3 regions of the Luteibacter aegosomaticola genome follow, and region 1 is predicted to be linked to each of the others. Evidence: predicted binding sites of a transcription regulator. Region 1 holds the regulator's gene; each other region holds the start of a gene.
What was found. Region 1 encodes sigma-54, which starts transcription at its own class of promoters, with help from an activator protein. Its sites were predicted from a motif close to TGGCACGNGCNTTGC; they were not measured.
Positions count from the first base shown of each region.

Region 2: a site for sigma-54 is predicted at 2,341-2,355, ahead of flgB (flagellar basal body rod protein FlgB). Genes of this name have one in related genera too.
Region 3: a site for sigma-54 is predicted at 1,471-1,485, ahead of fliD (flagellar filament capping protein FliD). Genes of this name have one in related genera too.

Region 1 is NZ_CP095741.1:1,152,942-1,157,594, reverse strand. Features, by position in the region: gene L2Y96_RS05125 (KpsF/GutQ family sugar-phosphate isomerase) at 1-66, shown strand, start outside; gene L2Y96_RS05120 (KdsC family phosphatase) at 122-670, shown strand; gene lptC (LPS export ABC transporter periplasmic protein LptC) at 667-1,266, shown strand; gene lptA (lipopolysaccharide transport periplasmic protein LptA) at 1,229-1,843, shown strand; gene lptB (LPS export ABC transporter ATP-binding protein) at 1,848-2,567, shown strand; gene L2Y96_RS05100 (RNA polymerase factor sigma-54) at 2,678-4,159, shown strand; gene hpf (ribosome hibernation-promoting factor, HPF/YfiA family) at 4,278-4,625, shown strand.
Region 2 is NZ_CP095741.1:3,757,959-3,762,611, reverse strand. Features, by position in the region: gene L2Y96_RS16745 (methyl-accepting chemotaxis protein) at 1-1,090, opposite strand, end outside; gene L2Y96_RS16740 (chemotaxis protein) at 1,255-2,172, shown strand; gene flgB (flagellar basal body rod protein FlgB) at 2,396-2,812, shown strand; gene flgC (flagellar basal body rod protein FlgC) at 2,812-3,225, shown strand; gene L2Y96_RS16725 (flagellar hook assembly protein FlgD) at 3,237-3,887, shown strand; gene flgE (flagellar hook protein FlgE) at 3,909-4,653, shown strand, end outside.
Region 3 is NZ_CP095741.1:3,744,882-3,749,534, reverse strand. Features, by position in the region: gene L2Y96_RS16680 (flagellin N-terminal helical domain-containing protein) at 14-1,429, shown strand; gene fliD (flagellar filament capping protein FliD) at 1,571-2,932, shown strand; gene fliS (flagellar export chaperone FliS) at 2,953-3,369, shown strand; gene L2Y96_RS16665 (flagellar protein FliT) at 3,366-3,662, shown strand; gene L2Y96_RS16660 (PilZ domain-containing protein) at 3,685-4,245, shown strand; gene L2Y96_RS16655 (sigma-54 dependent transcriptional regulator) at 4,532-4,653, shown strand, end outside.

The sequences.
Region 1 (4,653 bases):
GACGCCGACGGCTGCGTGGTCGGTGCCCTGAACATCCACGACCTGCTACGCGCACGCGTCGTCTGACGCGCCCGCCCGGCGCGCCGCACCGCGCCGGAGCCGCCCCTGTATCCTTCACGCCATGGCCTATACCCACTACACCGAGATTCCCGCCGACGTCCTCGCCCGCGCCGCACGCATCCGCGTGGTCGTGTTCGACGTGGATGGCACGCTGACCGACGGGCGCCTCTGGTACGCCGAGGACGGCCGTGAGACCAAGGTCTTCCACGTCCATGATGGCCTGGGCCTCAAGCGGCTGCAGGAGAACGGCATCAAGGTCGCCATCATCACGGCCCGCATCAGCCACCCTGTGTCGCTGCGCGCCGAGGAACTGGGTATCCAGCACGTTTACCAGGGCCAGAAGGACAAGCGCGCCACCCTTAACGCCCTGCTCGAAGCCCTGCACCTGGAGCCGGCCGAGGCTGCGTTCGTCGGCGACGACCTGCCCGACCTGCCCGCGATGGGGATCAGCGGCCTGGCCGTCGCCGTGGCCAACGCCCACCCCTGGGTCGCCGAGCGCGCGCACTGGCGCACCCGCCTGACCGGCGGCTATGGCGCCGCCCGCGAAGTGGCTGACATGATCCTGGCCGCGCAGGGCAAGGCCGAAGCCGAGCGGGATCGCTGGCTGTGAGTGTCTTCAACCTGTTCAAAGACCGCAGCGCCGCCGGGACGCTGGGCATCCTGGCCGTCGCGCTGGGCGCCAGCACCCTCCTCTATTACTGGGTCGCCCCCGAGAAGAAGGTCGATGATTTCATCGGCCCGCCGCGCTCGGGCTACGTCCTGACCAACTTCGACCTGGACTCGTACAACGAGGAAGGCCAGGCTGCCTTCAAGCTCATCGCGCCCCATCTGGAGCGGCGCGAAGGCGACGAATCGCTGTATATCAACGCTCCGAAGTTCGTGCTGCCGCCGACCAAGGACACCACGGCGCCGCCGTGGACGGGCCACTCCGAGTACGGCTGGGTCAACAAGGACGGCACGCTGCTCAAGCTGCAGGGCCTGGTCCATATGGACCGCGTGGCGTTCGATACCAACCCGCCGGCCAGCATCGATACCTCCGAGGTCACGGCGTGGCCTAAGGAAAACCGGCTAGAGACCGCCGAGGCAGCCCGCATTGTGCAGGGAACCTCTACAATGAACGGCATTGGCATGCGCGCCAACCTCGATACCAAGCACCTGGAGCTCCTCGATGCAGTCCACACCCAGTACCAGCCACGCAAGCGCTAAGGCACTGTTCGCGGCCTGCGGCGTGGCGCTCCTCGCGCTTGCCACCCCGGCCATGGCGAAACAATCCGATCGCCAGCAGATCATGGACGTGACGGCCAAGAGCTTCGATGGCCGCCAGCAGCCCCAGGGCATCGCGATTTACACCACCAATGTGGTGATCACCCAGGGCACGCTGAAGGTCACGGGCGCGAAGGCCACGGTGTATTTCGACGACCAGAACCAGGTGACGCGTGCGGTCATCGACGGCAGCCCGGCGACGGTGCAGCAGCAGGACGATGACGGCAACTGGATGCACGGCCATGCCAAGAACATCGATTACCACAACGATACGGGCATCGCGATCCTGACCACCAATGCCCACATCGACCAGCCCACCAAGGGCACGGCCGATGGCGACAAGCTCACCTACAACACCAACGACAGCACGATGACGGGCGAGAGCAACGGTGAAGCCACCGTGCACATGACCTTCCAGCCGAAGACCCAGCCAGGCGCCGCACCGGCCGCCAAGCCGGGCGCACCGGCTGCACCGGCCACGCCGCCCGCCGCCCCTGCCGACACCCAGAAGAAGCCCTGACCCGATGCTTTCAGCCCAAGGCCTGCAGAAGCGGTTCCGCGCCCGCCAGGTAGTGCGTGATTTCGCTTTTTCCATTCGCGAAGGCGAAGTCGTGGGCCTGCTTGGCCCCAACGGCGCCGGCAAGACCACCTGCTTCTACATGGTGGTGGGCCTGATCCAGGCCGACGCGGGCCAGATCAAGCTCGATCAGCAGGACATCACCGGCCTGCCGATGCACTCGCGCGCCAAGCTCGGCATCGGTTACCTGCCGCAGGAAGCCTCGGTGTTCCGCCGCCTCAGCGTGTCCGACAACATCCTGGCCGTGCTGGAACTGCGCGACAACATGACGCAGAAGCAGCGCGAGGATGAACTCGAAAGCCTGCTCGACGAACTCAAGATCTCGCACATCGCCGAACAGAAGGGCATCAGCCTTTCAGGTGGCGAGCGCCGACGCGTGGAAATCGCACGCGCCCTCGCCGCGCGTCCGCGCTACATGCTCCTCGACGAGCCGTTCGCAGGCGTCGACCCCATCTCGGTGGGCGAGATCCAGCGCATCGTGCGCCACCTTAAGGAACGTGGCATCGGCGTGCTCATCACCGATCACAACGTCCGCGAAACGCTCGGCATCTGCGACCGCGCCTACATCCTCAACGATGGTGAAGTGCTTTCGCGCGGCACGCCCCAGCACATCCTGGCTGACGAAAAAGTCCGCGAGGTGTACCTGGGCCGTGAATTCCGGATTTAACGCGCGGCACAGGTTGCGCAGAATCGGCCAGCTGGCCTAGACATGCGGGGCGCTGGTTTCAAAGGGCCGCGTGGGGTTACGATGGGTTGTAACCCGATCTTGCGAAGGTAATGAAACCTGGACTTCAGTTTCGCCTGCATCAGCAGCTCACGCTGACGCCACAGCTCCAGCAGGCCATCCGCCTGCTGCAGTTGTCGCAGCTGGAGCTTGAGGCCGAACTCCGCCAGATAGCGGAAAGCAACCCACTCCTCGAGTTCGCGGAAGATGCCGAATCCGAGCCCGAGGCTGCGGAAGAATCCGCCAGCTTCGACGAGGCCATGGAATACCGGGCCCGCGACGAGCAGCCCGCCAAGGCCACCCGCGAGGAAGAATCCACCGCGTCGCCTTCCGAGGATCTCGCCCCTGAATGGGACGACGACCGTTTCCACGGCGAGGCGGGGGATTACGCCGGCGCGCCGTCGCGTAACGGCGGCGGCGATGAAGAAGGCTTCGAGCCCCAGAACGCCGCGCCGGAAAGCCTCCAGCAACACCTGGAATGGCAGCTCAACCTCTCGCAGTTCACGCCGCGCGACCATGCGATCGCCACCGCGATCATCCACGTGCTGGATGAGGACGGGTACCTGCGTGACGGCCTGGAGGCGGTGCAGAGCGCCCTGCGCGAGTTCCATTGCGACCTCGACGAGATCGAGGCGGTGCGCAAGCGCATCCAGCGCTTCGACCCCACGGGCATTGCCAGCCTCGACCTGCGCGATTGCCTGCTCTGCCAGCTGAGCCAGTTCTCGGACGAGACGCCCCAGCGCAACCTGGCGGTACGCATCGTCACCGACGAAATCGAGTTGCTGGCCCGCAACGACACCAGCAAGATCGCCCGGCGCCTGAAGGCGGCCGAGGCCGATGTCGCCGTGGCCGCCTCGCTCATCCGCAGCCTCGATCCCCGCCCGGGCGCGGCGCTTGACGCCACCCCGGTGGAATACGTGGCGCCCGATGTCTACGCGCGGCGTGAGAACGGCCGCTGGCGGGTCAGCCTGAATCCCGATGCCCAGCCCCGGCTAGGCCTCAACCAGCATTACTGCAACCTGATCGCCCGTGCCCGCGGCGATGACGCCACGTGGATGAAGGGCCAGCTGCAGGAGGCCCGCTGGCTCCTGAAGAGCCTGCAGTCGCGCGCCGAGACCCTGACCAAGGTCGCCGAGGTCATCGTCCGTCGGCAGAGCGCCTTCCTCGATTACGGCCCCGAAGCCATGCACCCCCTGGTCCTGCGCGAGGTGGCGGAGGAAGTGGGCATGCATGAATCGACCATTTCCAGGGTAACCACGCGCAAGTACATGCATACGCCGCGCGGTACCTTCGAGCTCAAGCACTTCTTCTCAAGCGGCGTCGCTACGGAAGACGGTGGCAGCGCGTCTGCCACGGCCATCCAGGCCATGCTGCGCAAACTGGTCACGGCGGAGGATCCGCGCCGCCCGCTGTCCGACCAGGCGCTCGCGGAGGAATTCCATCGACGCGGTATTCAGGTCGCACGCCGTACGGTGGCCAAGTACCGCGAGGCGATGCGGATCCCCAGTTCCAGTGAACGCGTGCGAGCCGGTTAAGCCACACGCGGAACCCCATCGGAGGATCACGGTCCCACGTTTGAAAGGTTCAGGAGCGGCAATCGCCACTCCCCTCTCGCCGCCCCAGCGGCGGCACCCTCAGTAAGAAGGAGGCGTCATGCAAATCCAGATCAGCGGCCAGCACATCCAGATCACCCCTGCCCTGCGCGAGCGCGTGGAACAGCAAATTGGCCGCTTCGAACGCCTTTTCGACAACATCACCGCCCTGGACGTCGTGTTATCCGTGGACAAGGCCGAGCATAAGGCCGGCGGCACGCTCCACTGTTCGGGCACCCGCCTCCACGCCGAGGGCCTGGCCCGCCAGCAGGACGGCACGATCAGCGACCGCATGTATGCCGCGATCGACGAAATGATCACAAAGCTGGCCGACCAGCTGAAGAAGCATAAGGAAAAGCTCAAGGATCACCACAACAGCGAGGTCCGCGAGGCCCGCGCCGCCACCTGAAGCCCCTGAGCGGGCCTGTGGCACAATA
Region 2 (4,653 bases), 2.5 Mb from region 1:
GGGTGGTGTCCAGCCAGCGGCGATCCAGCCCTGCCGGGTCGCGTGCCGCTAGTTCCACGGCAAAGCGCAGGCCCTGGCAGGCTTCGCGGATCATCTGGCTGAGCGTGGCGGCGTCTAGCGCGCCCTCGGTCTCGAGTTTCGCCAGGCCAAGGCGGTGGGCGAGCACGGTGGCACGCGCGGCGCCATCGGCCTGCCGGCGTACTTCATTGGCCACGCGGCCCAGTGAGGCCTGGCCGGACTGCACGGTGGCGACGCGGCCCTGCAGGGCGCCAAGACCCTGGCGGGCGGCGTCGAGGCTGCCACGCGCGCCGCGTACGGCGTCGTCAATGCGGCCCATGGCCGTCTGCATGCCCGCCACGCCAGCCTGGGTAGTGTCGAGGCGGCGCAGGCTGCTCTGCACGGCGTCGTCGAGGTGGTGCGAGAACTCACCCACGGCGTGGGTTACTTCGTCGATCTCCGCGGTGGCCTGCGTGGTCTTTTCAGCAAGCTGCTTGACCTCATCGGCCACCACGGCGAAACCGCGACCTGCCTCACCCGCGCGGGCGGCTTCGATGGCGGCGTTGAGCGCCACGAGGTTGGTCTGGTGGGCGATGTCCTGCACAGCCGCGGTGAGCTTGCGGATGGCGGTGAAGTATTCGGAGAACTGGGCATGGTTGCGGCTCATGCCGGCCAGCGCGCTGCGCAGCAGGCGGAGCTGGCCGTCTAGGTCGCCCGACGTGGCGACGCCCTGGGCGCCCACGTCGCTGACGGCGGCGACACCGGCATGGGCCTGGTCAACCGCTGTCGAGATTCCGGCGCTCGCCTCCGTCAAACGGCTGGCGGCATCGCGCCCGGCATCGACGGCGGTACCCAGTTCGATCAGGTTGGCGCCGAGCGCATGCGCGCTGGTGAGCGCCATGCCCTGCTGTTCGATCGCCTGGATGGTGGTGGCCGCGGCCGTGCGTGGCTCGGCCTTCGGGGGCGCAAGCAAGGCACCAAGCGCGCTGGCGGCCGCCGGGTACTGCGCCGAAAGGGCGCGAACGCGCGCGGCGTCGCCACTGGCGGCGGCGTGGGCGAGGAGGCGGACGTGCTGGCTCCAGAGCAGGGTCATGTCGTACTTACGCTCGTTAATAAGGGTCGCCTCACTACATCGGTCGCAGTCGGCGGTACTTGAGCCAAGCAATCCCCGTGCCACTCCTCGTCTCTGTAGGCGTTTAAAGAACTCGCGACAGCCGCCGATACCGGGGAGACACCTTCTAAAGCAGCAAGCGCACCATGGCCCGTCCGCTCCTTGATACCGTGGAAACCTTCACCCGCCTCGCGGGCCACAACCGCGTGGCCATGCTGCTGTTCCGGCTGGGTGACAAGCAGGCCTTCGGCATCAACGTGTTCAAGGTGCGCGAAGTGTTGCGCCGCCCGCGGCTGGAGCGCATGCCGAGCATGCACGAGCTGGTTTCCGGCAGCTTCGATTACCGCGGCCAGACCATTCCCGTGATCGACCTGGCCGCCGCGATGGGCTACCCGCCGCTCGCCACGGTGGATTCGGCCCACCTCATCGTCACGGAGTTCAGCCGCTCCGTGCAGGGTTTCCTGGTCTCCGACGTGGACAAGATCGTGCATGTCGATGGCGCCCAGATGGCGGCACCGCCGTCAGCCCTTGGCTACGGCTCCCGTGTGAACGCGGTAACCCGCCTCGACGGCGATCTGCTGGCCATCGTGGATGTCGAGCAGGTGCTGGCGGCGGTCAACCCGCAGCAGGTCGAGATCTCGGACAAGCTGCAGCAGGCGGTCCACGGCCACCACGGCGGCAAGCGCCGCGTCATGGTGGTGGATGACTCCCTGGTTGCCCGTACCCAGCTGGCCGACCTGTTCCGCAAGCTCGATCTCGAGTGCCTGGTGGCGAAGGATGGCTCCGAAGGCCTCGATATGTTGCGTAGCCTGGCCACGGGCCCGGCGCACGAGCAGGTGAACCTGGTGGTATCGGATATCGAAATGCCGTCGATGGATGGCTATGCGCTCACCCGTGCCATCCGTGAAGACGCCCAGCTGCGGGGCCTGCGCGTGTTGCTGCACAGCTCGCTGAGCGGCGTGTTCAATGAAGCCATGGTCGCCCGCGTGGGCGCAGACCGCTTCATCGCCAAGTTCCAGCCCGAAGTGCTGGCCAACGCCGTCCTCGAGCTCCTCCCAGCGTGATCTCGCTGTTGTAGGAGCGCGCTTGCGCGCGATCGGCTGCCTGCAGCAGCCAGGCGTCGAATCACCGTCATCCGGTAGCGCCAGAAAACCGGCACCAGTCCCCTGATCGACGATCGTAATCCCCCGCAAACGGCGCCACGGCGCCGTTTCGCGTTGTGGGGCAGGGCGTGGCACGCGTCTTGCTGAAGCCCATGGGCCAGAACCCATGAGGGGGCCCACGCCCATGATCGACAAACCGGATCCGCTGCTCGGTATGCACCCGCAGGCACTCAGCCTGTGGCAGCGCCGTGCGGAAATCATCTCGTCGAACCTCGCCAACGCGGACACCCCGGGCTTCCTCGCCCGCGATGTGGATTTCCGCAAGGCCCTCACGGCGGCCAGCGGCGTGCCCGACGGTGATCAGCTGCCCATGGCCGCCACCGAGGCGGGCCACATCGGCGGCAACCCCGCCTATGCCCTCGCTGATGCCGACAAGCTCGCGTACCGCGCGGCCACGCAGCCGTCCATGGACGGCAACACCGTGGATACGCAGATCGAGCAGGCCCAGTTCGCCAGCAACGCCATCCATTACCAGGCGTCGCTGAGCTTTATCACCGCGCAGATCCACATGATGCGCACCGCCATTACCGGAGGCAGCTGATGAGCCTGCTCAAGATCTTCGACGTCGCCGGCTCCGGCATGGCCGCGCAGTCGGCCCGTCTCAATACCACCGCCAGCAACATGGCCAACGCCGACAGCGTGGCCAGCAGCGAAGCGGGTGCCTACCGCGCCAAGCAGCCGATGTTTTCCTCGGTGCAGGCCATGGTCAACGGGCAGATGGAAAACGAGGGTGTCCGCGCCATGGGCATCACCGAGAGCCAGGCGCCGGTCCAGGCGCGCTATGAGCCGTCCAATCCCATGGCGGATGCCGACGGCAACGTGTGGCAAAGCAACGTTAACCCGGTCGACGAGCTGGTCAACATGATCTCCGCGTCGCGCTCCTACCAGAACAACGTCGAAGTCATGAACAGCGCACGCCAGCTCATGCAAAAGACGCTCGACCTCGGCAAATAAGGGCCCGATCCATGACTACCGTCAGCGGCACCAGCTCCAGCAGCTCCACGTCCACCTCGACCTCCTCGCAGCTGCAGTCGCAGACGCTGGACCAGTCGGATTTCCTCAAGCTGATGGTCACCCAGATGACCAACCAGGACCCGACCAAGCCGATGGACGCCAACGACATGGTGGCCCAGATGGCGCAGTTCTCCCAGGTGGCGGCCACCCAGGAGCTGCAGTCGTCGTTCGATACGCTGTCCTCGAACCTTACGGGCGATCAGTTCGTCCGCGCGGCCTCGCTGGTCGGCAACGATGTACTCATTCCTTCGACGGCCGCCCAGCTCACCGACTCGACGGTGTCCGGTGCGGTGAACGTGCCCACCTCGGGCACCTACGTGAGCGTCACCATCAAGGACAGCTCCGGCAACGTCGTGCGCACCCTGCCGATGGGCCAGCCGGATGCCGGCCTGCAGCAGTTCACCTGGGACGGCAAGGCCGACGACGGCACCCAGCTCCCTGATGGCGTCTACCAGATCTCCGCAACCTCCGGCACGACCGCTGCCGACACTTTCATCAAGGGCAAGGTGGAAGGCGTTGGCGCCTCCGGCACCGACGGTACGTACGTGCAGGTGGCCGGTTACGGCGGCGCCCTGCTTAGCCAGATCGCCCAAATCCTGTAATCCCACCGAGGACACGCCTCCATGCCTTTCGATATCGCACTCAGCGGCATTAACGCCGCCTCCACGGACCTGGAAGTCACCGCCAATAACATCGCCAATACCAGCACCGTGGGCTTCAAGGGCTCGCGCGCCGAGTTCTCGCAGATCTATTCGGTGGCCGGCCAGAACCTTTCCGCCACAGCGGCTGGTAACGGCGTCCGCGTGACCAACATTGCCCAGCAGTTCACTGCCGGCAACACCACGCAGACCGGCAACTCGTACGACATGGCCATCAGCGGCACCGGCTTCTTCACGCTGCGTGATGGTTCGGGCTACTCGTACACCCGCGCGGGTAACTTCCACCCGGATGACAACAACTACATCGTGAACGCGACCGGCCAGCACCTCCAGGTGTACCCGCCGACCGCCTCGGGCGGCTACGACCAGAGCGCCCTGCAGGACCTGCAGCTGACCTCGGGCACCTCCGCGGCCAAAGCCACCGCCAACGTCGGTATCTCGGCGAACCTCTCGGCCAGCGCCACCGCGCCTGCGACGGCCACGTTCGATCCGAAGGACGACACCTCGTACAACTCGATGTCGACGTTCCAGGCCTACGATTCGCTCGGCGCAGCGCACACGGTCAACGTGTACTACGCGAAGGATCCGACGGGCTCGAACGCCTGGAATGCCTACATGACCGTGGACGGCACCCAGGTGGGCGGCGCCCAGCCCATGACCTTCAGCAGCGGCGGTGCGATGACCACGCCGACCAACGGTAAGCTGGACT
Region 3 (4,653 bases), 2.5 Mb from region 1:
AAGGATCAAAACGATGTCTCTGACCATCAACACCAACATCATGTCGCTGAATGCTCAGCGCAACCTGACCTCGACGCAGAACAAGCTGTCGTCCGCCATCGAGCGTCTGTCGTCGGGTAACCGCATCAACAGCGCCAAGGACGACGCCGCGGGCATGGCGATCTCCACCCGCATGACCACCCAGATCAACGGCCTGACCCAGGCGCAGCGCAATGCCAACGACGGCATCTCGCTCGCCCAGACGACCGAATCGGCCCTCGACGAAGTCACGAACAACCTGCAGCGCATCCGCGAGCTGGCCGTGCAGTCGACCAACGCCTCGAACTCGTCGTCGGACCGCGCGGCTCTCGACGCCGAAGTCCAGCAGCGTCTGTCGGAAGTCACCCGTATCGCCACGCAGACCAACTTCAACGGCATGAAGGTGCTCGACGGCTCGGCCAAGAGCCTGAGCTTCCAGGTCGGCGCCAACGTCGGTGAAGTCATCAACGTCAGCCTCAACCAGGGCATGAAGGCCAGCCAGCTCGGCGGCCTGAACGAAGGTTCGATCGGTGGCTTCACGGCCAAGGTCGCGACCCAGGGCGTGACCACGGCGGCTCCGCCGGCCGACCTGAACGCAGCTGCCACGCTGACGGTCGACGGCAAGACGGTGAACGTTCCCACTGGCACGGCCCGTACGGCTGACGACTTCGTCGATGACCTGAACACGGCGATCACTGCAGCTGGCGCTACTTCCGTCGCCTCGGTCGACGCCGATGGCAACATTGCGTTCACCAGCGCTACCGCCGCTGGCAAGGCTTCGACCGCCCCGGCCGTGACCGGCCTGACGATCAAGAGCTCGACCGACGGCGTGGACAAGGGTGGCGCTGTGCCGCTGACGCTCGGTGACGTGACCCTGCAGGTCGGCGACAACGCTTCGTTCAGCCTCAAGGGCACGTACAAGACCGCCCAGGATCTGGCCGATACCATCAACGCGCAGTCGGGCGAAGGCATCAATGCCTACGTCGGTTCGGATGGCGCCGTGAAGTTCGCTTCGGCTTCTGCCGTGACCGTTGGTGGTACCGCTGCCGACATTACCGCTTCTGGCCTGACCGCCGGTGCCGCCGCCGCTTCGACCGCGACCCTGGCCGACTCGAGCGTCAAGACGGTTGACGGTGCGAACGAAACGATCGCCCGCATCGACGCCGCCCTGCAGTCGGTGTCGAACCTCCGCTCGGACCTCGGCGCGGTGCAGAACCGCTTCGATTCGACGATCTCCAACCTGTCGAACATCTCGCAGAACCTGACCTCGTCGAAGTCGGCCATCACCGACGCCGACTTCGCCCAGGAAACGGCGAACATGTCCTCGGCTCAGATCCTGCAGCAGGCCGGCGTCTCGGTCCTCGCCCAGGCTAACCAGTCGCAGCAGATCGTCACCAAGCTCCTCCAGTAATTCCGGAAGAGCACTACCGATCCCGGGGCTAGCCCCGGGGTTGGCAGGGTAATTGCTTAGTTGTCTTCGGCGGGTGCCTTACAGGTACCCGCCGTCGACAAATTGGCGCCCGGGCAGTGAGGCGTCTTCAAGGAGAGCTTCATGGCCAGCAGCACCAGCAGCATCACCCTCGGCTCCAGTTCCATCGACGTCGCCAGCCTTGTTTCGAACCTGGTCGCCGCCAAGCGCGCGGACAAGGACAAACAGCTTTCTGACGCCGTCACTGCCAATACCACGCAGATTTCAGCGATCGGCAACTTCACCTCGTCCCTGACAAGCCTGCAGGCTGCGATCAAGAGCCTTTCGACGTCCACGGCGTTTACGACGCAGAAGACCTCGGTCGGCGATTCCACGATTCTCGGTGTGACGGCGGATGCCGACGCCACGCCCAATAATTACGACATCGTCGTATCCAAGCTGGCGACCGCCCAGAAGACCACGTCTCCGGCCTTCACCAGTTCCACGGCCGCCGTCGGCACGGGCACCCTGAACATTGCCATCGGCGACAAGTCGATGAGTATCGATGTCGCGTCGGGCGCCAACACCCTCCAGAACATCCGCGACCAGATCAACAAGTCCGCCGATAACCCGGGCGTGACGGCCAGCATCGTCACCGGTGCGGATGGCGCGCACCTCGTGCTCACCTCGACCGCCACCGGCAGCGCCAATGCCTTCACGGTCACCACCAGCGGCGGCGATGGTGGCCTGGCGGGTCTCAATTTCGATCCGTCCACGGGCACGCCCACCACGGTGGCGCAGGATGCCGAGTACACGGTCGATGGCACGAAGGTCACCAGTGCGTCGAATACCGATGCCACCGCGATCGACGGCGTCACCCTGACCCTGACCAAGACGGGCGAGAGCACGGTAAGCATCGCCAACGACACGTCCGTGGTCACCACGGCGGTGCAGAACCTGGTCACGGCCTACAACTCGTTTGTCTCGACCTACCAGTCGCTGACCAAGTACGACTCGACGAATAACGAGGTCGGCGCCCTGATCGGCGACGCCACGGTCACGTCGATCAAGAGCCAGATCACCAGCTTGCTCGGTTCGCAGTCCACCGCCGCCGGCGCCGGCCCGAAGTCGCTCAGTGACCTCGGCGTCTCGTTCCAGACCGACGGCACGCTCGCCTTCGATTCGACCAAGCTCACCAAGGTGATGGCGACGAATCCGAAGGAAACGCAGGCCCTCGTGGGTGGCAGCACCGGTATCGCCGGCAAGCTCGATACGCTCATCACGAACTGGACCTCGTCGTCCGGCATCCTGACCCAGCGTACGAACAACCTGAACGATAAGGCGAAAGACCTTACCCAGCAGCAGACCGACTACGACACGCAGATGACGGCGTATACGGCCCGCCTGACCACGCAGTACACCGCGCTGGATACGCTGATGACCAAACTGCAGAGCACCAGCAGCTACCTTACCCAGCAGTTCGACGCACTCACCAACAAGAGCTGACGGCGGACAGGACGACAGACATGGCACTTGGTTATTCCCAGGGCGCTGGCGCGTACCAGCAGATCCGCACCGGCGGTGGTCTCGAGCAGGCCGACCCGCACGGGCTCATCACTCTCCTCATGGACGGGGCGCTCGAGCGCATCCGCCTGGCGGTGGCGTGTATTGCCACCGGCAACATCGCCTCGCGCGGTGAAGCCATCTCCAAGGCCATCAATATCATTGGTGGCCTGCAGGACAGTCTGAACCACGAGGTGGAGGGCCCGCTGGTGGGGCGCCTCGAGGCCTTGTACGACTACATGAACCGCCGTCTCCTCCACGCCAACCTCAATGCCGACACCGAGGCCCTGGAAGAAGTGGCCGGGCTGCTCGGCCAGATCCGCGACAGCTGGGTCGCCATCCCGGTGGAATCCCGCCAGGTGGCAGGGGCGGGCGCGTGAGCGCCGGCCCGTTCTGCGACCTCAACCAGGTCATGAGCCTGACCGAAGCCATGCATGCCGCGGCGGTGGACGGCCGCTGGGATGACCTGACTGGCCTTGCCGCCGAGCGCGAGCCGGTGCTGTACGCCGGAACCATGCGCCCCGCGCCGGAGACTCTTGAGTCGCTGAAGTCGATCATGCTCATCGATAACCTCATCAAGGACCTGGTTTCGGCCGCCCGTGATGAATCGGCCGTGGCCTGGGATGCCTCCCGCCGCGTCCGCAAGGCAGTCGCTGCGTATACTTCGTTCTGATCTCCTCAATGGTGGCAGGCCCATGAGCGAAGCAACATGGAACGCCTTTTCGGAGCGTGTCACCTGGGACGCCCGATTCCACGCCACCTGTGAAGGCGGCGAGCGCCTGGCCTCCGCCGCGCTCGCCTCGGTCAATGACCGCAATGCCAATGTGCTCGTCGCCGTCGCTGCCCTGATGGACCGCCGCGTCGATACGGGCGAGGACGACAACGCCCTCAGCCAGGAAGTGGCCCGTCTGGATGCCAAGCTCAACGTCCTGATGGAGATCGTGAATCGCTTGTTGTTGCCGCAGGCGGCCCTGCCGCCCCGTATTTCCTTGCGCTTCAACGCCCTGGGGGCCGTGCTCCCCTGGGATGGCCTGCCGCCGATTGGCCAGCCGGTTCTGCTGAAACTGCACTTCGACGTCGTCCGTGCGCTCCCCCTCGAATTGCCAGGTATCCGCCAGCCCGGGCCTATGGACGGCAAGGGTTTCGTGGCCTTCGAGGGCCTCTCCGAGCCGGTCCGTGACGAGATAGAAAGGCTGGTTTTTCGGCAGCATCGCCGTCAGGTGGCCGAGGCCCGCGCCCACGCGACCCAAGGGTGACCTTTTACGTCACGTGACGTAAGAACGTCGCGTGTCTTCCTGCGTCACATTCGTGACGCGTGTCGTCACGGTTGACGCTGGTGCTCACTTACGTGTTTTCACCTACTGCCGAAAAGGTTTTGCCTACACGGGCAAACTGCGTTCCCTGACACGGATTTCAGGCATCTCCCGTCGGTTTTCCGACGTTGGCACGCTCCTTGATTGATACCTTGCAACGAAGGCGACGGGATTCCAACACGGACTCGTCGTGGGGCCTTCGATCCTTCTCTATGCGAGGTATATCCCGGTGAAGTCGTCCAACTTTCTCGTCGTCGAATCCGACTCCGCCCGCGCTGATGCCGTGGGTTCGGCCCTGGCCTTCCTGGGCTACCGCCCTGTCCTCGCCAGCCGCATCCAGGCCGTCGACGC